One region of the Orenia marismortui DSM 5156 genome, then DNA from elsewhere that is predicted to be linked to it. Evidence: riboswitches for the same ligand, from Rfam matches in the RefSeq annotation. Region 1 holds a riboswitch; each other region holds the start of a gene.
What was found. A riboswitch is a leader RNA that binds a small molecule or an ion and turns the genes downstream of it on or off. The one in region 1 is predicted to bind S-adenosylmethionine.

Region 1 (7,907 bases):
ATTTAAGATATGTAGGAGTAGAACATGCTCTTGCAATAGCAAATAAAGATTCAACATTAGAAAACTATCTTTATAGTTAATAATCTCATTTAAAATCATATGATAAAAAGCTGACAATAAACTGTCAGCTTATACTTCTACTTTATTATATTCAGTCGCTCCCATTCCCCTTTGATATTTATCACGTGGGACAAAAGTTTTACAGCAGCTTTCATAACATTCATTCACTGGTGATAGTCCTAAATCATCGACTATTTGATTGGTCTGTTCTACATCAACCTCATTTGGTAGCTTTTTAGCAAAATCATCACTTACCACTAATATTTTTTCTGCTACACATAGATTATTCTCAGCCCACCATTGACAATTATCTACTGTACAGTGAACGTGTATTTTTTTCCCCATTAATAACTCCCCTTTTTTGTCTATATATAATACTTTATTAGTATTTAAAAGATACTAGTAAAATATTCTTTTTTTAAAAAGAAAGTTTTAGAATTAACTAAGAATAAAAATATAATCCTGAATCATAAAACTTTGTATATATATTAATTAAGTTATCTAACTCTAAACTTAACTTTATTACCTTAGGATGATCACTGCTGTTATATTTTAATCTGGCTGCTACCATCTCTTGTCGTAATTTTTCTATTTTAGCATTAATTTCCTTGCTGATGTCTATCATTTTTTCTGCCCCCAATAGCTAATTAGTCTTCCCAACTTATAAAATTCTATATATTTTTTAATTTAAAATTTGACTATATAAATAAATGTAGTAAAAAAATACCTTTATTATATTTATTTCTTCTTTTGCTTTAATATACCTTTAATCTAAGTTAAAAAATGTCGCAACTACTCATATTATATTTTATTTTAGTTCTTTTTAGCAAATCAAATATAATAATAAATATTTTATAAGCTAAGTTTCTTATGAACACTCAGTGGATCAATATGAATTAATATCTCTTCAACAATATCTAATTCTCTTTTTATCCTACTTTCTACTTCACGTGATATACTATGACCTTCTACAACTGAAAGTTCATCGTTAATAACAATTCTCAAATCCACAAAAAGATCTGGTCCATGATTTCTAACTCTCAAATCTCTGATAGCAATTACCTCTGCTTGAGTAGAAACTACTTCTCTAATCTGTTGATATAACTCATCATCTACTTTATTCATTAAATCATCAATAGCCTCCATAAATATTTCGTAACCCATATGAATAATAAATAAGGCTACTATCAACCCAGCTATAGGATCAGCAATCAAATAACCACTTTTGGCCCCTACTACTCCAATTAATGCTGCAATTGAAGATAAAGCATCAGAACGATGATGATAAGCATCAGCCATTAATGCTTTATTATTCAAGCTTTTCCCCTGCTGATAAGTATATCTATACATCCATTCTTTAGCCAAAATAGAAATAAAGGCTATCCAAAAATTTAATATACCTGGCTCTCTTATATTTCCTTTAAGAATTGTCATTATACTCTCTTTAATAATAATTAGACCGGTTAAAAACAAGATAATACCTATAAACTTAGCAGCAATAGTCTCAACTGTTCCATGACCATAGGGATGTTCATTATCTGCTGGCTGTCGAGAAATTCTAATTGCTACCCAAACTGCTAAAGTTGATATCACATCAGAAATAGAATGAATTCCATCGGCTATAATTGCTTGACTAAAAAATAAAATTCCTATTGCTACTTTTGCAACCGATAATAGCAAGTTAACAATCAAAGTAACTAAAGTAACCTTTTTACAGCTCTGATACCTCTCTTCTGGGTTCATAACTTTCCCCTCTCTTAATAAAAATTAATCATAAGTTCTAATCTAAAAATGTAATATTTGATAGATAAAGTGACAGTTTCGTAGTTAGGCGTTAGGAGATAGGAAGACCTTACTAATCCCTATAACCTAACTCCTATAGCCTAAAAATGTCTCTTTATACTAATATCACAACAATCATTTATAAATAACTAATCTTGCATTAAGCTAATTTCACTTTATTTATATTCACTTCTAGTTAAAAATGTTAATCAAATTAAAAAATTCTTCTAATTTATTATAATTATAATAATCATTTTCAAATATCACAGTTTAATTTTGAAATATCTATTATAACTCGTCCTATTTAAAGATTTAATAATAAAATAAAGCCCAGTAGTTAATTTAAATTAACTACTGGGCTTTATTACTTTCTTTATATTTATCCTAAATCCTGATTGGAAAAAGATCCCCATAATAAATCATCAGCTTTTTTTATAATAATATCTCCTGTTAAATTAGACATGATCACATCAATATCTTTACCAAATTCAACAATTACTTGCCGACAAGCTCCACAAGGTGGGCATGCTCTATCAGTATCAGCTACTATGGCAATAGCTTCAAAATCAATCTCTCCCTCAGATATAGCTTTAAAGATCGCCGTTCTTTCAGCACAATTACTTAATCCATAAGAAGAATTTTCTACATTACATCCTGTGTGAACTTTACCATCCTTTGTTAGTACTGCTGCTCCTACCCTAAATTCTGAATAAGGTACATATGCATTTTCCCTTGCTTTTTTAGCTTCTTTAACTAACTTTTGAATTAATTCTTCTTTCATTTTAACCCTCCTTCAAGTTAGACGTCTAACAACTATTTTTAAAAAATTATAATCTATTACTTTATTTTAGTATATCAAAATATACTATTATCTAAAAGGACTAATTCAAATTTTTTATAATACATATATATATAAAGATACACTTATTTCACAGTCATTCCTAAAAATAATTTATCTTTTGACAAAATATAAATTTAATGTTATACTTATTTAAAATAAAATTAAATAATAAAATAACTCTTATCGAGAGTGGTGGAGGGATAGGCCCGATGAAGCCCGGCAACCACCCCTATTTGGGGAAAGGTGCCAATTCCTGCAGAAGTTTATCTTCTGAAAGATAAGAGAAGGGTTTAATATAAATTAGAATCTCTTCTCTTACGAAGAGATTCTTTTATTTTTATAATCTTTATAAAAGGAGGAAGCCAAAATTATTATTAGAGATATTTCAATAAAAATACCAAAATCAGAAGTAAAAAGGCAATTAGGATATGGAGAAAGTACTATTTCAAATTCTAAAATTGAAACTTTAATCTCCTCTTTAATTGACCTCTCCTACTCTTTAATAAACTGTCAGGGAGCTTATAAAATCATCAACAATTTTAAACTAAATAAAAAAGATAATAGAGTTGATTTAGGTGATAAATTAATCTTCCAAAGTAAAGATATAACTTCTTTACTAGATAAACAAGAAAAGGTTGCTTTATTATGTGTAACTATTGGTAATTCCCTAGAAAATAAAGTTAAAGAGTTATTTGAAAAAGGAGAATTTGCAGCAGCAACTATTTTGGATGCTATAGCTTCTATTGCTGCTGAAGAGGTTGCTAATGAAATCAATCAGATAATTGTTCAAAAGTCCAAAGAATTAAACCTCCCCCACCAAACAATGCGTTATAGCCCAGGATATGGTGATTTAGCAATAGATATTCAACCTCAACTATTAGCTGTGCTTGATGGTGAAAAATTAGGAATTAGTGCTACTAAAACTTGTATTTTACAGCCAGAAAAATCTATTACAGCCATCATTGGATTAGGTACTAATGAGAATTCTTATAAAGCAAAATGTGATTTTCACTGTGCCTCCTGTAAATTTGATACTTGTGTTTATGATAAATTAGCCACTAGCCATTAGATGTTGGTTAATAGCTAACATCCAAATCGAAAGGAGTAGATAGTAGATGAGTAGATTATTAGATAGATTAAAAGATGAAATTTTAGTTTTAGATGGTGCAATGGGAACCCAATTACATAAGAAAGGATTAGAAGTTGGTGAATGTCCAGAAAAATTAAATTTAACTAATCCCACAATTTTAACTGAGATACATCGTAGTTATGTTGAAGCTGGTAGTGATATTATTCAAACCAATACTTTTGGAGCAAGTAGAATCAAACTAGAGGAATATGGCTTAGGTAATCAGGTTGAAGAGATTAACCGTCAAGCTGTAAAGTTAGCTAAAGATGCAGCTGAAGAAGACACAATTATTGCAGCTTCCATGGGACCTACAGGCAAATTAATAGCACCAATAGGTGATCTTCCTTTTAAAGTTGCTTATGAAGCCTTTGCTGAACAAGCAAAAATTTTAGAAGAAGCTGGTGTAGATCTGATCAGTATTGAAACTATGACAGACTTACAAGAAGCAAGAGCTGCTGTTATAGCTGTTAAGGAAAATACTGACTTACCTATTCTCTGCCATTTGACCTATGAAGATAGCTTAAAGACAATGACTGGTACAGATCCAATTACTGCTATTACAGTCTTAGAAGGACTTGGGGTTGATGTTATTGGGGCTAATTGTAGTATGGGGCCTGAGGGCTTACTGAAGATTATTGAAATCATGGGTCAAAATACTGATACATATCTTTCTGTTGAACCAAATGCAGGCTTACCTATCTTAGATAAAGATAATAACACCCTCTTCCCTATGAAAGCTGAAGAAATGGCCAGTTATCTTGAGAAATTTATTAAGGCAGGAATCAATATAATTGGTGGTTGCTGTGGGTCTACACCTGAATATATAAAGTTAATAGCCGATAAAGCAAAGAATTTCAAAGCAGTTAAACGAACTAGAATAGCAACAACTAAATTAGCTAGCAGGACTAAAACTGTAGCTATTGCTGATCACCTTCCTACTAGAATTATTGGGGAAAGAATTAATCCAACTGGACGTAAAGAGTTATCTGCTGAATTAAAAGAATCTAAGATGAAAATTATTTCTCAAGAAGCCCAAAAACAAGCTGATGCAGGAGCAGATATTCTTGATGTCAATGTCGGAGTTCCTAAAATTGATCAAGTAACTACTATGAAAAAAGCAGTTACTACTGTTCAAAATCTCGTTAATTTGCCAATTTGTATCGATACTACCAATCAAGAAGTTTTAGAAACTGCCCTACAAAATGTAGTTGGTAAACCTTTAATTAACTCAGTTAATGGTGAAGAAGATAGTCTAAATACTGTCTTACCTCTAGCTAAGAAATATGGAGCTGCTGTTTTAGGATTAACTCTAGATGAGAATGGAATCCCTAAAACTGCTGAAGGTAGACTAAAGGTGGCACGTAAAATAGTTAAACGAGCTGAAGAATTAGGTATAAGAAGAGAGAATATATTAATCGATACCCTGACCCTAACAGCAAGTGCACAACAAGAAGGTGTTCAAGAAACTCTAAAAGCAATTCGTCTAATCAAAGAAGAATTGGGCCTTGCTGCTGTATTAGGAGTTAGTAATATCTCCTTTGGATTACCAGATAGAAAGAAGGTTAATACCGCCTTCTTAGCTATGGCTATTCAAGCAGGGCTTAATGCCCCTATTCTGGATCCGACTGTTGAAGAGATGAAAGCTACTCTACTAGCTAGTGATATCTTAGTAAATCGTGATGTTAGTAGTAAACGCTATTTAAATACTTATGGGCAAAAAAAAGAAGAAGATAAGATTAAAGAAAAGCAAGATGAAATTAATAATGATAAGAAAGAAATAGATATTCTAACTCAAATCCACCTCCAAGTTCTAAATGGTGATAAGGACAATATTGTCGCTAATATTGAAACAGCCTTAGATAAATATACTGCTTTAGAGATTATTAATCAAGCTTTAATTCCTGGTATTCAAGAGGTTGGAGATAAATATGATGAAGGGATCTACTTTTTACCCCAACTAATGCTAGGAGCTGAAGCAATGCAAAATTCCTTTGCTAAGTTAAAACCTATCTTAGCTAAGGAAGGCAGTAGTGAAAATTTAGGTACGATTGTTATAGCTACAGTCAAAGGTGATGTTCATGATATCGGTAAGAATATTGTTAAGGTTATGTTACAGAATAATGGATTTGAGATTATTGATCTAGGTAAAGATGTAAGCAACAAAACTATTATCTCTACCGCCCTAGCTAAAAAAGCTGATATCATCTGTTTAAGTGCTTTAATGACTACTACTATGCCTAGAATGGAAGAAATCACAGAAGAATTAAAGAAGAATAACTCCAATATTAAAGTTATGGTTGGTGGAGCTGTAGTAACCAAAGAATATGCAGATAATATTGGTGCAGAATATTCTTCTAATGCAGTTGAAGCAGTCAAAACAGCAAAAAAATTACTAGGCTTATAGAAGAAAAGAGAAAAAGATATAAATAAAGTGTATTATTGAGTATTGAGAAGGGAGTAGATAAATATGCTATTAAAAGATAAATTAAAGAAAAAGGAGTTTGTCATTACAGGGGAGTTGACTCCACCCAAAGGAACAGATTGTAGTAAAATGTTTAGAGTGGCTGATGAATTAAAAGGAAAAGTAGATGCAGTAAATATCTGTGATTCTCCTATGGCTAAAATGAAACTTAGCTCAGTTATTGCTAGTCATTTAATTCAAGAAGAGACTGGACTAGAGACTATTCCACATATTACCTGCCGTGATAAGAATATTATCGCTTTACAAGGAGAACTACTAGGAGCATCTAGACTTGGCATTAAAAATATCCTAGCTATTACTGGCGATGATCCTACTGCAGGTGATCATCCCCAAGCCAAAGCCGTTTTTGATAGCAACTCTATTAGCTTAATTAAAGCAGTACAGAAATTAAATGCTGGCTCTGATATCAATGATAATGAATTGAAAGGAAATACAGACTTAATAGTTGCTACTGCTGCTAATCTAGGAGCTGAAGATTTAGATAAAGAGATTGAACGATTAAAAGTAAAGATTGATGCTGGGGCAGATTTTATCCAAACTCAACCTTGTTATGATCTGGATTTATTAGATAGATTCTTAGATAAAACTAAAGATTTTAACATTCCAATTTTAATTGGTATCTTGCCTTTAACTAGTTATTCAATGGCTAAATATTTGGCTAATAAAGTACCAGGTATCGAAATTGACCCTTCTATTTTAGAAAGAATGAAAGATAAAGATGAAAATGAAGGTATTAAGATTGCTAGAGAGTTTCTTCAGGATGCCTATGTTAAGATAGATGGTATACATATTATGTCTGCTAGCAGATCAGATATATTATTAGAAGTTATAGATGGTATTGTGAAATAGAGTATTATTTTTTATTTAAAGTAATTTATCATTAAAAATTAAATTGAATGAGATCATATTTACTTTTAAGTTCTAGTCATAAATGACTAAGTTATAATTGAATTTGAAATAAAAAAAGAAAAAGCTATTAGTAGCGAGCTACTAATAGCTTTTTTCAATTTAATTAATAAGTATTAATTTTTGATTTTCCACCTCTTTTAGCAGAATAAAGTGCCTGGTCTGCCTTATTAATTGCATCTTTCCAATCATCATCTCCATAACTACTATAAATACCAATAGAAGCTGTTACTTCTAATTTTATCCCCTCAGGACTATAATGAGGACTTTCAATATCCTGTTTGATTCTAGCAGAAATATGATGAGCAGCTTCCCTTTCACAACCAAATAATACAATAATGAATTCATCACCACCATATCTACCTAATAGATCATCTGCTCTAATATTCTTTTTCATCTCTTCTGCTGCATATTTGATTACAAAATCCCCCATCTGATGGCCATAATTATCATTTATCTCTTTAAAGTTATCCAAATCAATCATAATCAAAGAAAAGAATTTTTTAGTCTCTTCCAATTTATTAATAATATATTGATGATTATAGATACCGGTCATTTGATCCTTAATAGCTCTCTCATACATCAACTTACATTTATTCTTTTCATCCTCTATTCTCTTATGTAATTCTACATAATGAAACACAATTAATAAAATAATTGTCATCGCAAAAATAATAAAACGGAAAACCTCAATTCTCATACCATAA
Region 2 (7,907 bases), on a different contig from region 1:
TTCTAACATCTATGCAGTTGGTGATGTTTCAGAACTTGACAATCAAGGTTTTGGTTTGTGGCCTATTGCTATTGAGCAAGGTAAGATAGCAGGGTATAATATTGCAGGTCAAGATGCTACTTATGAACATCTTACCCCAACAGTTATGCTCAGAGCTTTTGGAATTTCTTTATTTTCTATGGGAGATAATAATAATCAGAAGGCGACAGATGTAATTTATGAAGAGAAAGAAGATAAGTATATTAAAATCTTAATCAAAGATAAAGTGATAATAGGGGCAATTGTAATAGGTGATATGAGTAAATCGGCTATATTAAGAAAGGCTATTAATCAAAGTTTAGACTTAGATGAGTTAAATTTTGATAATGTATCAGTTGAAGAGTTAATAGAGATAATAAAGAATAGATAGTAAATTATAAGAGTGAATAGCTAAAGTTCTAATCATATGGAGGTGGAATAATGCCAGTAGTAAGTTTTTGCGAAAATAACTTTGTTCATGGTGTTGAAGGGTTGATAACTAAAATAGAAGATTTTGAGGATGTAAGTGTAGAGATAGAATCCTGTTTGGGATTTTGTGGTGATTGTGCAATTGGGCCTTTTGCTTTAGTAGATGGTGATTTGCTTCAAGCAGAGACTATAGATGAGTTATATAACAGGATTAAAGAAGAATTATAAACAATTTGTCTTCATCTTTTGACAGGGTTATTTATTCTTATGTAATGTCAAGCCTAGCTAGGCTTGACTTGAACTTAACTTAACTTTTGTAAGCAGATAAGGATAATAAGTCGTTTACAGTAACCATCTTAAAGTTCTTAGCTTTCAGCTCATTAATAATAGTTTCTAATGCATTGATAGTAGGCAATAAGCTTTGTCCTTTTCCACCAGCAGAATGAAATAGAATAATAGCACCTTTATGAAAATCTGGTACTGTTCTTTCTATGACTTCTTCTTTGTTTTTAGCTTTCCAATCTAATGAATCTATAGACCAATTAATCACTTTATACCCCATATTTTGCAACTGATCAAGTGTTGTATCAGATATTGATCCATAAGGTGGCCTTATTAATCCAGTTTTTCTATCAATAATATTTTCAATAGCTTCTTCTGTATCTATTACTTCTTTTGCCAATTCATCTTGATTTAGTTTTACAAGGTCAGCATGAGACCAAGAATGACTAGCGATAGTATGCCCTTCTTCATAGATTCTTTTAACAATACTAGGATTTTGTGTAACTCTTTTTCCTACTAAGAAGAAGGTAGCTTTAACATTATTTTCTTTTAAAACATCAAGAACTTGTGGAGTAAATACTGGATCTGGCCCATCATCAAATGTTAAAGCAACTTGCATGGTCTTAGGACCACGACGATATACTTTATTTACTTCTGATTCCTTTTGGGGTTTAGCTTTAACTACATTATCTTTATCTTCTTTCCAATTGAAATTACTATAACTTGTACTATATTTTGTTGAGTTTGATTTAGTTGAATTACTTAGATTACTAGATGTTCTTTTATAATCTTTTTCTGAAGTTGCTTTAACAACTGAAGAATTTGAGCTAGTTTTTTTCTCCGTTGCAGGTAACTTTATTCTCTGCCCAGAATAAATTAAATTAAGATTAGTAATATCATTAATTTTTGCTAAAGTAGAGACACTTAGATTAAATTTCTTAGAAATTTTAAATAATGAATCCCCAGCTTTAACTGTATAGCTTTCATAAGCATAACTTGTTGTGACCATCGCAAATACTAGTATTAGAGTCAATAATAGAGCAATTATATAATGCATATTTCTTAACAATTTGAAAAAACCTCCTTTTATATTGGTGGGCTGAAATTAGAATAACATATGTTAGATCAAATCTCAATCTGTAAATAATGGGAAGTTAAATACATTTTCTGGTTTTTGAAAAAGGTATCTTTAAGAAAGGAGTAATAGATATGGCATTAGTTGAGTTAGATGAATTACAGGAAGGGAAATTAATTAGTAGAGAAAATAGATTTGTTGCTAAAGTTGAGTTAGATGGAAAAGAGGTTGTAGCTTATGTTCCAAATCCAGGTAGGATGGAGGAATTAATGCTTCCAAAAACTAAGGTATATTTAGCTCATTATCCTAACACAAATCGCAAAACAGAGTATAGTTTATTGCTAGTTAAATACAATAATACTCTAGTTTCAATAGATAGTCATTTAACTAATAAAATTGTAGAAAAGTCATTATTAGAAGAGGATTTAGAAGAATTTACGGGATACAGTGAGATTAAAGGGGAATATAGTTATGGAAAGAGCAGATTAGATTTCTTTTTGAAAAATGGCGAAGAAAAATGTTTAGTTGAGGTAAAATCGGCAACTTTAGTAGAGAATGGAGTTGCTAAATTTCCAGATGCTCCAACCAAAAGAGGTAGAAGGCACTTAGACGAGTTAATAAAAGCTAAAAAAGAAGGCTATCGGGTTGGGGTGATATTTATCATTCAAAGAGATGATGCTTATAAGTTTATTCCCCATCAGAGAATTGATCTTAAATTTGCAGAAAAATTGAAGGAAGCTATTGAAAAAGGTGTAGAGGTTTATGCCTACAATTGTAATATAAGCAAGAAAGCAGTTGAGCTTAATCATAGAGTTGATGTTGAAATATAAGGTGTTGGTCAGTTTTAATTTTCTAAAATAATTAATTGATACTTATTGACAGCTTTAATTGAAAGTGTTAAACTAACTATGGTAATAAATTTAAAATACAAATAACAACATCAAGAGTAGTGGAGGGACAGGCCCTATGAAGCTCGGCAACCACCTAAGATGGGGAAAGGTGCTAATTCCTGCAAGGGGTTTCCTTGGGAGATGTATATTATACCGATCTCTCCTTTAGGGAGAGATTTTTTATTTGAAATTTGCACCCTTAAAGTTTCTTCAATTAAATCTATTAAATTTTAGATAAATCACTAGATTATGTTTGATAGTAATTAAAAAGAATAGTATAAACCTTATATTAGCAGTTATTAAGAGAGGAGAAAAAGTTATGAATAAAAGATATTTTTTTACATCAGAATCAGTTACTGAAGGGCATCCAGACAAAATAGCTGATCAAATCTCAGATTCAGTATTAGATGCAATTTTGGCTAAAGATCCCCAAGCAAGAGTTGCTTGTGAAACTACAGTTACTACCGGGATGATTCTTGTTTCAGGTGAGATTACTACAGCTTGTTATGTTGACATTCCTAAAATCGCTAGAAATACAGTTAAAGAGATAGGTTATGTTCGGGCAAAGTATGGTTTTGACTCTGAAACTTGTGCTATATTAACTTCTATTGATGAACAATCAGCAGATATTGCTCAAGGGGTAGATGAAGCTTTGGAGGCAAAGGAAGGTATAGAAACAGAAGAGATTGGAGCAGGAGACCAGGGTATAATGTTTGGTTATGCTACTAATGAGACAGAAGAATTAATGCCATTACCAATTACTTTAGCCCATAAACTAGCTCATCGCTTAACAACTGTAAGAAAAGAAGAAATCTTAGACTATTTACGACCAGATGGGAAGACACAGGTAACTGTAGAGTATGAAGGGGATAAAGCAGTTAGAATTGATACAATTATCATTTCTACTCAACATCATCCTGAAATAAGCTTAGAACAGATTAGAGAAGATTTAATTGAACAGGTTGTAAAACCAGTAATAGATCCAAAATTATTGGATGAGAATACTACATATTTTATTAACCCTACAGGTCGCTTTGTAATCGGTGGGCCACAAGGTGATGTAGGTTTAACAGGGCGTAAGATAATTGTTGATACTTATGGTGGAATGGCTCGTCATGGTGGTGGAGCTTTTTCTGGCAAGGATGCTACCAAGGTAGATCGTTCTGCAGCTTATGCAGCTCGTTATGTTGCTAAGAATATTGTAGCTGCTGGTTTAGCTGACAAATGTGAGGTTCAATTATCTTATGCAATAGGTGTAGCACGTCCTGTATCTATTATGGTAGATACCTTTGCTACTGCTAAGATAGATGAAACAAAGATTGAAGAGTTGGTCGATAAACATTTTGATTTACGTCCAGGAAAAATTATTGATAATTTAGAATTGCGTAAACCAATCTATCGTCAAGTGGCTGCTTATGGACATTTTGGCAGAGATGATTTAGATCTTCCTTGGGAAAGAACAGATAAGGTTGATCTATTAAAAGAAGAAGCAGGTTTATAATAATTAAATAAAGGTTTAATGTAATAATAACACTCTTTAGAACTGTATGTAGGTCTAAGAACCTATGTATATTTAAAGGGTGTTTTATTTTTTATAGTTGTCTAAGTTAAAAGTGGGATTTAATGGGGATATTGGGACACTTTTAGGTGATAGGTCATAGGTTATAGGAGTTAGTAAGGTCTTCCTATCCCCCATTTCCTAACGCCTAACTCCGAAACTGTCGCAATATCTTTCTATAACAATATATTTAGATTTTATTTTAGTCTTAGAGAGTTATATCCCAGCTCTACTAAGGTATAGTATTGATTGATAAGTTATCAGTCAAGAAGGTTCTGCTTGTTAGATACGAGTAGCCTTCTACTTTTTAGTATATTAGTTGCTTATTTTCAAAATAAAGATTTAAAACTTTAAACATACTAGGACTAGTATATTCTAAATCTATAATTATGGAGGTAATAGCTATGTTTGATTTTGAATATTTTAGTCCTACTAAAATTATTTTTGGTGCAGGAAAGTTAGCTGAAATAGGTCAATTAATTAATGATTATGGTAATAGAGCTTTAATTGTTACTGATAAAACAATGTTTAAAGTAGGCATTTTAACTGTTTTAGAAGAGTATTTAGCTGAAGCAGGGATAGACTATAAGATCTTTAGTGGAGTAGAGCCTGATCCATCATCTGAAATTATAGATAAGGGCGCTAAATTTGCACAGGACAATAATTGTGAATTTATAATTGCTTTAGGGGGAGGGAGTAGTATTGATTCTGCTAAAGGAATTTCTGTAGCTAGTACTCATCCTGCTAAAATAATAGATTATTTGGTTGATGGCAAGATTGGGGTTTCTGGAATTAAAAAAGATATTTTACCAATTGTAGCTATACCTACAACAGCAGGTACAGGAAGTGAGGTTACTCCAGCAGCAGTAATAACTGACAAAGGTAATTACACCAAGAGAATATTATTTTCCCATTATATCTTTCCAGAAGTCGCTATAGTAGATCCTGAACTTACTTTTACTTTACCTAAAAGTATTACAGTAAATACAGCTGTAGATGCACTATGCCAAGCTATAGAAGCTTATGTATCCCCAAAGTCTAGTTTGATATCAGATTTATTATCTATTAGATCACTTAAATTAATTAAAGAAGGAATTTATGATATTTATGAAGATGAAGGAAATCTAAAGGCTAGGACGAATTTATCTTTAGGAGCTACTTTAAGTGGAATAGTTATTTCTCAAGCAGGGGTAGGAGCTGCTCATGCTATCTCGATGGTCTTAGGTGCTAACTATGGAATCCCACATGGATTAGGAATTTCTATGGTTTTGCCCTATGTAGTAGAGTATAATTCAATGATAGTAGAGGATAGATATATTGATATAGCAGAAGCATGGGGAATAAAGATAAAAGAGCTAGCTGAGGAAGAGATTATTAATGCTTTAGTTGAAGAGTTAAAAGCTATTAACAAAAAATTTAATATCAAGTCCAAATTAAGAGATTTTAATGTTGAAAAAGATGAGTTATTAGAGCTTGCTAGATTAGCTTGTAGTCATGGTGATATGGAAAATAATCCTCAAGAACCAGAAGTAGAAGAGATTAAAGCAATTTTAGCTAAAGTTTTTTGATTTTAGTCAAACATTTTAAATTAAATATATATTTTTATCTAAGAGAGGAGAGGAATTATGGCTCATAAATTTAATCCTAAAAATAAAGAGAAATTAGATAACCCAGAGCGAAGGAGAACTTTACCACCTAAAGATACTTTATATAACTTAATGTTAGAAGAGGGAGATTATGTAGCAGATATAGGTTGTGGAATAGGCTATTTTACTTTAGCAGCAGCAGAGATAGTTGGTGCTAAGGGAAGAGTATTTGCTCTAGATACTTCAGTAGAGATGTTAGATTATTTAAAAGAAATTATAGAAGATGAAGGTATAGAGAATATAGAGGTTATAAAATCAGAAGAACATAATGCTAATATTTCTGATGAATCTATTGACTTTATGCTAATCTCAAATGTAATGCATGAGGTAGAGGATATAGGTGAGTTTCTAGAAAATTACTTAAATAAAATGAAAGTAAATTCCAAGTTAGCTATTATTGACTGGAAGAAGGTAAAGACTAAAGGAGGCCCACCATATGATGAAAGGATATCAATAGAAGATTTAATAAATATTTTAGAAGATTATAATATAGAATTGCTTAAAAAGGTAGACTTAAGCAATGAACAATATGCTTTAGTAGGGAAGAAAGTATAGTATAAAGCTTAATAGTATTTATATTACAAATATCTCCACTTATATTATTTTACAGGAGTGAAATACTGTAGATAAGAAATATTAGAATTTTAAACTATAAAGGGGGATATAAAAATAACTTTTTTCAATAATTGGGATTTTAATATGTCTTTCTTTCCTAATTTTTATCATGGAGATACAGATATAAGAGATGATCTTAAATTAGAACATGATAGATATCATGTTTATCTCAATGGCAAGTTTGTAGGTGATAAAGTACTTTTAGGGGAAAGTGATAGTATTTTTGATCTTAATAATTATTTAAAGAGGCAGGGATTTAATGATTTTATTTCAGACTTAGAAGGAGATCATTTTCTAATCGAATCTAAAAATTCTGATAGCTATACTCTGATGAAAAGAGATTTAGAAGGACACTTGAGTATTAGGTAGATAATTAAAAGGCCAAGTTTAAACTTGGCCTTTTAATTATGCATGCATTTTAAATTCTATATTATTTTTGAGTAAATTTTCAAACTCTTTTGCAGGTATTGGTTTGCTAAAGAGATATCCTTGAGCTTCATCACATTTATATTCATTTAAACACTTTATTTCATCCCAACTTTCTACACCTTCAGCAACTGTTTTCATGGTTAGTTTATTAGCCATAGCTATAATTGCTGATACAATAGCACTTCTTTTGCTATGATTAGGAAAATTAGTGATAAAAGAGCGATCTATTTTAATTATATCTACAGCAAATTTAACAAGATAGCTTAAAGATGAATAGCCTGTCCCGAAATCATCTAATAAGATTTTAACCTTCATATTTTTAAATTCATTTAGTACAGAGATGGTTGATTCTACATTCTGTATAGCTATACTTTCTGTAATTTCCAGCCCTAATAATTCAGGATTTAATCCAGTCTCATCTAAAATATTATCAACTGTTTCTTTTAAATTAGATTTATGAAATTGCTGGGCAGATAGATTAACAGAAATCTCTATGGGATGATATCCCATATTAATCCAATCTTGAAGTTGCTGACAAGCTTCTTTTAATACAAATGAACCTAAGGGAATTATTAATCCTGTTTCTTCAGCTAAAGGTATAAATTTAGCTGGAGAGATTATACCTTCTTCAGGATGTTCCCATCTTACTAAAGCTTCTGCCTTTTTTATTTTTCCAGTTTTTATATCTATTATTGGTTGATAATATACTGTAAGTTCTTGATTTTCTATAGCTCTTCTTAAGTTGTTTTCCATAAATATTTTTTCGTTAACTTGTAAGTTCATATTATGGTTATAGAGTTGAAAGGATGTTCCTGCATCTTCTTTTGCTTTGTACATAGCTGTGTCTGCATTTTTTAAAAGTGTTTCTTCATCAAGCCCATCCTCAGGATAGATTGAAATGCCTATGCTAGCAGTTAATACAAAATCATGATCATTTATAACAAAAGGATCATCAAATATTTTTA
Region 3 (7,907 bases), on a different contig from region 1:
CAGCAAAGTTATTTAGATAAGGAACATGTTGGAAGAAGTTCGCATCAATACTTCCATCACTTAATGCTAAGTTAGGAGTAACATAATCAGTAAACTCTTTAACCTCTAAAGTAATTCCTTCCTTCTCTAATAATCCTTTCACAACATCATTTAATATTTCAGAATGGGGTACTGGTGTAGCACCCACTACAATCTTATCTGCTTCAACACTAGCTTTTTTGCTTCCTCCACATCCAACTACTAATAATCCTACCAATAATACAGATACTAAAACAAGTAAATTTCTTTTCATCTTCTCTCCTCCTCAGAATATTAATTTACAATTTATAATGTACAATGTACAATTAAAAACATTAACTACTAATTTTCTAGAGATTAATTGTAGATTATCAATTGTACATTGTCAATTTGTCTTAACTATGATCTAATTTTCTGGCCAGATAAGTTCCTAAATTTTGAATAATTTGAACTATAATAACTAATAAAACAACAGTTTTAAGCATAATATCAGTTTGGAAACGATGGTATCCATAACGGATTGCTATATCTCCTAAACCTCCTGCTCCAATAGCACCTGCTATAGCCGAATAACCGATCAAACTGATAGCAGTAATCGTCAATCCTAAAACTAAAGATGGTAAAGCTTCTGGTAATAGTACCTTAGTTATAATCTCCCAAGGATTTGCCCCCATTGCTTGAGCAGCTTCTATCACTCCACCATCAACTTCTTTTAATGCTCCTTCTACAATTCTTCCGATAAAAGGTACAGCTCCAATAGTCAATGAAACTACTGCTGCTGAAGTTCCTATTGAAGTCCCTACTATAATTCTAGTAAAGGGAATTAGAGCTACCATCAGGATAATAAATGGAATAGAACGGGTAATATTTATAAAGGTACTTAATATAAAGTTTATAGATTTATTTTCTAGAATATTACCTTCTTCTGTAACAACTACTCCTACACCTAAAGGAATTCCAAATAAAGCACCTAATAGCATTGAGATTGAAACCATATATGATGTCTGTAAAATTCCTTCCCATAATAGTCCACTGTCTTTAATCAGCAGAGACAACACTTCTTTCATCCTCAATCACCTCCACCCTAACTCCTAGCTCTTCAATCAAATATTTAATACCTTTTTCTATTAATGATGAATCTTCACAGGTTAACTCAATAATCAAAGTCCCAAAAGGTGTTCCTTGAATTTTATCTATATTACCATAGAGTATATTAGCATCAATTGCAAAGTTATGAACCAACTCTGAAACCATGGGCTTTCCTGCTGATTCGCCAATAAAGGATACCTTAACCAATCTACCCTTATCTGGATTGGCAACAGTTACCCTCGATAATAGTTCTTCAGGTATATTAGCATTAATAATCCTTTGAATAAACCTCTTAGTAACTTCTGCTTGTGGTTTAGTAAAGATATCAATTACATCACCTTGCTCAGCTAGCTTACCTTTATCTAAGACAGCTACCTTAGTACATATTTCCTTAATAACTTCCATCTCATGAGTGATTATAACTATAGTAATACCTAACTTTTCATTAATTTCTTCTAATAACTCTAATATAGAGTGGGTTGTTTCTGGATCTAAGGCTGAAGTAGCCTCATCACAAAGCAGCACCTTAGGATCATTTGCTAAAGCTCTAGCAATTCCTACCCTCTGCTGTTGCCCCCCACTTAATTGACTAGGATAATTATCCGCTTTATCAGCAAGACCAACTAGCTCTAATAATTCTTTTACTTTAGTAGAAATTTCACCTTTATTCTTCCCTGTAATCTCTAGGGGGAAAGCAACATTATCTGCTACTGTTCTTGATTTAAGCAGATTAAATCTTTGGAAGATCATTCCCATCTCTTTTCTTGCCTCTCTTAATTTTAAAGTGCTTAATTTAGTTATATCTTGACCATCTACAATAACCTCTCCTGATGTTGGCTTCTCTAGTAAGTTAAGACAACGAATTAAAGTACTTTTTCCCGCACCACTTGGTCCAATTACTCCAAAGATTTCCCCTTTACCTATCTCTAGATTAATATTATCAAAAGCAACTACTTCCTTATCTTTGCTATGATAAATCTTTGTTAAATTATTAATCTTAATCATAATACTTCCTACTCTCCTTATTAAAATAATTCCCCTCTTCTCAGCTGATAGAAAAGAGGGGGTTTTATTTTTAATCTCCTTCCTTATCTATCAGGAATTAGCACCTTTCCCTTAATGGGCGGTTGCCGGGTTTCATCGGGCCAGTCCCTCCACCTCTCTTGATAAGAACCTATATAGTCATTCAATTTAAGATTGGATAACAGTAACGAGTGATGAGTAAGCAATTTAGAAGATAAAATTTCTTATCTACTATTTCTTTTTCGTTACTAATACTTTTTTAATTAAATTTTATTTTTTCAGACTTAAAAATATATTCAAAGATAAGCTACTTAAATATAAAAAACTTCTTCTCTTATAAGAGAAGAAGTTTTACCGTCTTCTCTTATCTATCAGGAATTAGCACCTTTCCCTGTAACAGGGGGGTTGCTGGGTTTCATCGGGCCGGTCCCTCCACCTCTCTCGATAAGAGTTACTTATTTAAGTTATTAGTATAATATCAGCTAAACATCTATTTGTCAACCGATTTAGTCGAATTTATTTATGCCAATTTTTTTAATGCCTTACTTAGCTGATCAGGACAAGACGTTCCATTGCGACATTCAATTCCTGCTAACTTATTAGCTACCTCCTTAACTGTCTGTCCTTCTACCAAAGCTGAAATAGCAGATTGATTTCCATTACATCCACCTATAAAGCTTACTTTTTCAATAATATTTTTATCATTAATTTTAAATCTAATCTCTCTAGCACAAACTCCACTAGTTTTAAAAACTTTCATATTTATAACCTCCCTAATTATTAACTTATTAAATTATATCAAAAATTCGAAATATAAATCAACTAATATCAAACATTCTTAAAATATTGAATTGCTGACTGAGTTAAAATAGCTATCCCTAGAGGTAATGCCTCCTCATCAAGGTTAAATTTCGAATGATGCCAAGGATATATCTTTCTCTCTGAATTCTTAACTCCAAGATGCAAGAAAAAACCAGGAACCTCCTTAGTATAACTAGCAAAGTCTTCTCCAGCCATTAAAGGGTTTTTTAATATGATCGACTTCTCTTCTCCAATTATTATTTTGCTCACTTCAGTTACTAAATTAGTCAGTTCTCTATCATTATTCAAAACAGAATGACCAAATTGATAATCAAATCTATAATCACCACCAAAGATATCTGTAACCCCATCAATAGTTTGCTCCATTAACATAGGAATTTGCTCTCTAATTTCAGGATTAACGGTTCGTACTGTTCCTTCTATCTCAATCTCATCAGCAATAACATTATAGCTTTCACCACCGCAAACCTTGCCTATAGTTAAAACTACTGGTTCTACTGGGCTAATCCTCCTACTTACTATAGCTTGTAGATTCTGTACTATATCAGCAGCTATAATTATAGCATCTATGGTTTCATGGGGAGCTGCTCCATGCCCACCTTCTCCCTTAACTATTATTTTAAATTTATCTGTAGCTGCCATAATTGAACCTTCTTTAATGCCAACAGAACCTACTTCAATTTGAGGATTAACATGAATACCCAATATAGCTTCAACTCTGGGATTTTCTAAGACTCCTTCTTCAATCATTGTATCTGCTCCACCAGGGATTTTAGATTGCTCTTCATTGGGTTGGAAGATGAATTTAACACTCCCTTCTAGTTCAGCTTTAAACTTGCTTAATAATTTAGCCACTCCTAACACCATTGCCGTATGAGCATCATGACCACAAGCATGCATCTTTCCTTTATTCCGAGATTTATATTTAAATTCATTCTGTTCCTGAATTGGCAAAGCATCCATATCGGCTCTAATTGCTAAAACTTTATTCCTATTATTACCTTCTAGGAAGCCTACAACCCCAGTTTTAGCTATTCCTTCTTGAACTTCCAATCCTAAAGAATTTAAATAAGCTGATACTAACTTTGAAGTCTGCCATTCTTCAAATCCCAGTTCTGGATTAGAATGAATCTGTCGCCTAATTTTAATAATTTCCTCCTTTATCTTTAAAGCTTCCTCTTTCATCTTTAGCATAAAGATATCACCTCTTTTTCTCATTATATTTAGTGATGTCTAAATTGTGTTTCTAAGTTTTTAGTTTAGGGTTAAAATAAAGTATTTATGCTAAAAAAACAGCTAATTGTGTTAATTAACACAATTAGCTGTTTAGTCAAAGTATTGATAATATCATTGTAAATATGTCTGGGTATAAATATTATAATATTTATATCGCAGTTTCTCCTCTTTCACCAGTTCTAATTCTAACAACCTCTTCAACTGGATAAATAAATATCTTCCCATCCCCAATTTCACCAGTTTTAGCATTGCTAATAATAACATCTAATATCTTCTCTACATCTTCCTCTTTACAGACAACCTCTAATTTGACCTTAGATAAAAAATCAACCTCATACTCAGCACCTCTGATAATCTCTTTTTTACCTTTTTGTCTTCCAAAACCTTTAGCTTGTGTTACAGTCATCCCTTTTATTCCTATCTTATTTAATGCATCTTTGACTAGATTTAATTTTGATGGTTTGATTATTGCTTCTATCTTTCTCATTAATAATTCCTCCTTTAATCTATACTCTCATTAGAATAATATTTCTACAACAGAAAATAATCACCTCTAGGATAGAAAGAAAATAACCAACGTGAAGTTTGCGTAAAGTTTATGTAAAAATACTTGACATTAATTGTAAGGTTGCTTATAATTATTTATAGTTAAAATAAAATAAACAAAGGAGTAATTCAAATGAACTTAAATAGTTTGATCAAAAGTAGTAATGTGTTATTTTTATTATTAGGAGCAATAATGATATTTGCAATGCATGCTGGTTTTGCCTTTTTAGAAGTAGGCTCTGTCAGAAGAAAAAACCAAATAAACGCCTTAGTAAAAATATTAACTGATTGGGCAGTTTCAACAGTTGTATACTTCTTAATCGGTTTTCCAATAGCTTATGGTATAAATTTTATTAAACCCGCTGGTGAATTAATGAGTGTTGATATGGGATTTAATTTAGTAAGATTCTTCTTTTTGTTAACTTTTGCAGCTTGTATTCCTGCAATCATCTCAGGAGGGATTGCAGAAAGAGCAAAATTCTGGCCTCAAGTTATCGCAGGAGCTGTCTTTGCTGGAGTCTTATACCCTTTCTTTGAATCATTGATTTGGGGACAAAATTCTACAATGTTTCAAAGTTTCATCAAATCTATCGGTGGTACTGAGTTTAGTGATTATGCTGGGTCTGTTGTTGTCCATTCCTTTGGAGGTTGGCTTGCATTACCAGCTATCTTAATCTTAGGACCAAGAAAAGGAAGATATAGTAAAGAAAAAAGTCATCCTATTCCAATTAGCAATGTACCTTTTTTAGCTTTAGGAAGCTGGATTTTAGCTGTAGGTTGGTTTGGATTTAATGTAATGAGTGCTCAAAATTTAGGTGATATATCAGGCTTAGTAGCAATTAACTCTTTATTTGCCATGGTTGGTGGAATAATAACCGCCCTAATCATCTCCAAAAATGACCCTGTCTTTATTCACAATGGTGCCTTAGCTGGTTTAGTTGCTGTCTGTGCAGGTTCTAACTTATATCATCCATTAGCTGCTTTTGTCGTTGGAGGAATAGCTTCAATTATCTTTGTAAAAGGCTTTACTATAGAAACAGAAGTATTTAAAATAGATGATGTTTTAGGCGTTTTTGTATTACATGGCTTAGTAGGAAGTTGGGGTGGAATTGCTTCTGGAATCTTCACTCATAAGATCTTTGGAGGTATGGGAGGATTAAGTTTCACCTCTCAACTAATAGGAACTATATCTGCAGCAATTGTAGCTTTAGCAGGAGGATTTATAGTATATTATGCTATTGACAAGACTATTGGCTTTAGAATGTCTGCTTCCCAAGAAGAACTTGGTTCAGATTTATCAACCCACTCTTTAGAAGCTTATCCCGAAGAGAGCTTAGGGGTAGTAAATTCATTAGATAGTTATAAAGAAAATAATTTAAACGCAGTTTAATAGATTAAACTATAAAAAAACAAGCAAAGTCGTCTTTTTCTGACACCTAGTTCTCCATAGTTCAGAAAGGACGACTTTAGTATAATTATATGGAGGAGAATATTATGATAAAAGTAATTCCATCTAATAAGCGCTATACAATTAAAAGAGATTGGATCGAATGTAAATTAGGCTTTCCATTTCCAAAAGACAAAGATAATGATCAAGGTTTCGGTGCATTAAAAGCTTTTAATGATGATATTATTAAAGCAGGTGAAGGATTTGATATGCATCCTCATAGCAATATGGAGATTGTAAGCTATGTAATCCAAGGAAGATTAGGGCATGAAGATAGCCTTGGAAATGTCGGAGTAGTAAATACTGGTGGGGTTCAGAGAATAACAGCTGGTAGCGGGGTTGAGCATACAGAGTATAACTACTCTGAAGATGAAGAAGTTCATTTTCTTCAACTTTGGTTTGAATCTAAAGACAAGAATATAAAGCCTAACTGGGAAGAGAAAGACTTTGGCAAAGATGCTCAACTAAATAACCTACTCCCAATCATCTCCGGAAATAACCGAGAAGGTACTTTAAGTATAAATCAGGATGTAGATATCTATCTAGCCAACTTAGAAAGCAACAAAGAGTTATCCTATACCTTAAAAGATAATCATAAAGTTTACCTATTTGTTATTAAGGGCTCTTTAGATTTAAATGATAACTATGATTTAGCAAAAGGGGATTCTGTACAAATAAAAGATTCTTCTCAAATAAATTTAACTACAAAGTATAGCGCAGAGATTATTTTAATAGATATGATTTAATAATTATAGTTGAAATAAGTTTTTAGCTAAATGGCCAAAGACTTATTTCCTATCTATTTTAAAAATAAGACCACCTCTGCGACTAAAAAAACTTTCAAGCTACTCCTCTATACTTCTACCAAATTTCTTTTCATGGTATATACCATGAAAAGAAATTCTAATTTTGTTACAACTAAGTAATTTACTCCTACATTACTCAATTTGCTTTTACAGCTAAAAAGTTTAACGATTTATAAACTAAAGTAATTGTTTATAAATTTCAATTATATCAGATTTAGTAGGCTGGCAATAAGTATTGGCCGGACTACCACTGGCTAAGGCATCATTAGCCATCTTATCTAATTGAGCTAAAAATTCTTCTTTATCTATTCCTAAATCTAAAATATCAGGAATTCCAATATCAGCACAAAGATTTTTAATCTCCTCTATACCTGCTGTAGCCAATTCTAAATCAGAACCTTTATCACTAACTCCCATCGCTTTAGCTACTTGAGAAAACCTCTCTAGATGACCTTCTTTAGCATAATCTAAACATTCACCTAATAAAAGAGCATTTGATACCCCATGAGGAACATGGAATAAAGCTCCAATAGGTCTTGACATCCCATGAACTAAAGTTACAGAAGAGTTATTAATAACCATCCCAGCTTCCATTGCTGCTAAAATCATTTCTGTACGAGCCTCTTGATTATCACCTTCACTACAAGCTACCCTTAAATTATTGGCAATTCTACTAATCGCTGATAAAGCTAAATTGTCAGTTAAAGGTTGATTCTTAATAGAGGTATAACCTTCAATTGCATGGGTTAAAGCATCTATTCCTGTAGCAGCAGTAACCCCACTTGGTACTGAGACAGTTAATAAAGGATCAACAATAGCTACTTTAGGAATCAAATATGGACTTCCAATTAACATCTTAACATCATTACTTATATCATTAATAATTGTATATTGAGTTACTTCAGAACCAGTACCAGCCG

Region 2: it holds a riboswitch for S-adenosylmethionine, as region 1 does, so the genes downstream of both, metK (methionine adenosyltransferase) here and OREMA_RS19185 (hypothetical protein) in region 1, are expected to answer to the same signal.
Region 3: it holds a riboswitch for S-adenosylmethionine, as region 1 does, so the genes downstream of both, OREMA_RS0110615 (methionine ABC transporter ATP-binding protein) here and OREMA_RS19185 (hypothetical protein) in region 1, are expected to answer to the same signal.

What each region holds. Positions count from the first base shown of each region.
Region 1 covers NZ_KB900618.1:222,011-229,917, forward strand. The annotation lists gene OREMA_RS0107095 (M15 family metallopeptidase) at 1-80, shown strand, start outside; gene OREMA_RS0107100 (DUF1540 domain-containing protein) at 130-405, opposite strand; gene OREMA_RS0107105 (aspartyl-phosphate phosphatase Spo0E family protein) at 503-685, opposite strand; gene OREMA_RS0107110 (cation diffusion facilitator family transporter) at 913-1,803, opposite strand; gene OREMA_RS0107115 (cytidine deaminase) at 2,222-2,623, opposite strand; SAM riboswitch class I at 2,861-2,967, shown strand; gene OREMA_RS19185 (hypothetical protein) at 3,408-3,752, shown strand; gene OREMA_RS0107130 (homocysteine S-methyltransferase family protein) at 3,799-6,216, shown strand; gene OREMA_RS0107135 (methylenetetrahydrofolate reductase) at 6,280-7,143, shown strand; gene OREMA_RS0107140 (GGDEF domain-containing protein) at 7,307-7,907, opposite strand, start outside.
Region 2 covers NZ_KB900617.1:34,648-42,554, reverse strand. The annotation lists gene OREMA_RS0100205 (NAD(P)/FAD-dependent oxidoreductase) at 1-409, shown strand, start outside; gene OREMA_RS0100200 (DUF1450 domain-containing protein) at 460-675, shown strand; gene OREMA_RS0100195 (polysaccharide deacetylase family protein) at 755-1,798, opposite strand; gene sfsA (DNA/RNA nuclease SfsA) at 1,939-2,634, shown strand; SAM riboswitch class I at 2,739-2,842, shown strand; gene metK (methionine adenosyltransferase) at 3,014-4,195, shown strand; gene OREMA_RS0100175 (iron-containing alcohol dehydrogenase family protein) at 4,657-5,820, shown strand; gene OREMA_RS0100170 (class I SAM-dependent methyltransferase) at 5,878-6,453, shown strand; gene OREMA_RS0100165 (hypothetical protein) at 6,598-6,882, shown strand; gene OREMA_RS16850 (sensor domain-containing protein) at 6,919-7,907, opposite strand, start outside.
Region 3 covers NZ_KB900620.1:252,128-260,034, forward strand. The annotation lists gene OREMA_RS0110605 (MetQ/NlpA family ABC transporter substrate-binding protein) at 1-292, opposite strand, end outside; gene OREMA_RS0110610 (methionine ABC transporter permease) at 414-1,085, opposite strand; gene OREMA_RS0110615 (methionine ABC transporter ATP-binding protein) at 1,057-2,112, opposite strand; SAM riboswitch class I at 2,193-2,280, opposite strand; SAM riboswitch class I at 2,492-2,581, opposite strand; gene OREMA_RS0110620 (TIGR03905 family TSCPD domain-containing protein) at 2,651-2,890, opposite strand; gene OREMA_RS0110625 (M20 metallopeptidase family protein) at 2,959-4,146, opposite strand; gene OREMA_RS0110630 (P-II family nitrogen regulator) at 4,337-4,675, opposite strand; gene OREMA_RS17675 (ammonium transporter) at 4,868-6,124, shown strand; gene OREMA_RS0110640 (pirin family protein) at 6,229-6,927, shown strand; gene OREMA_RS0110645 (iron-containing alcohol dehydrogenase) at 7,165-7,907, opposite strand, start outside.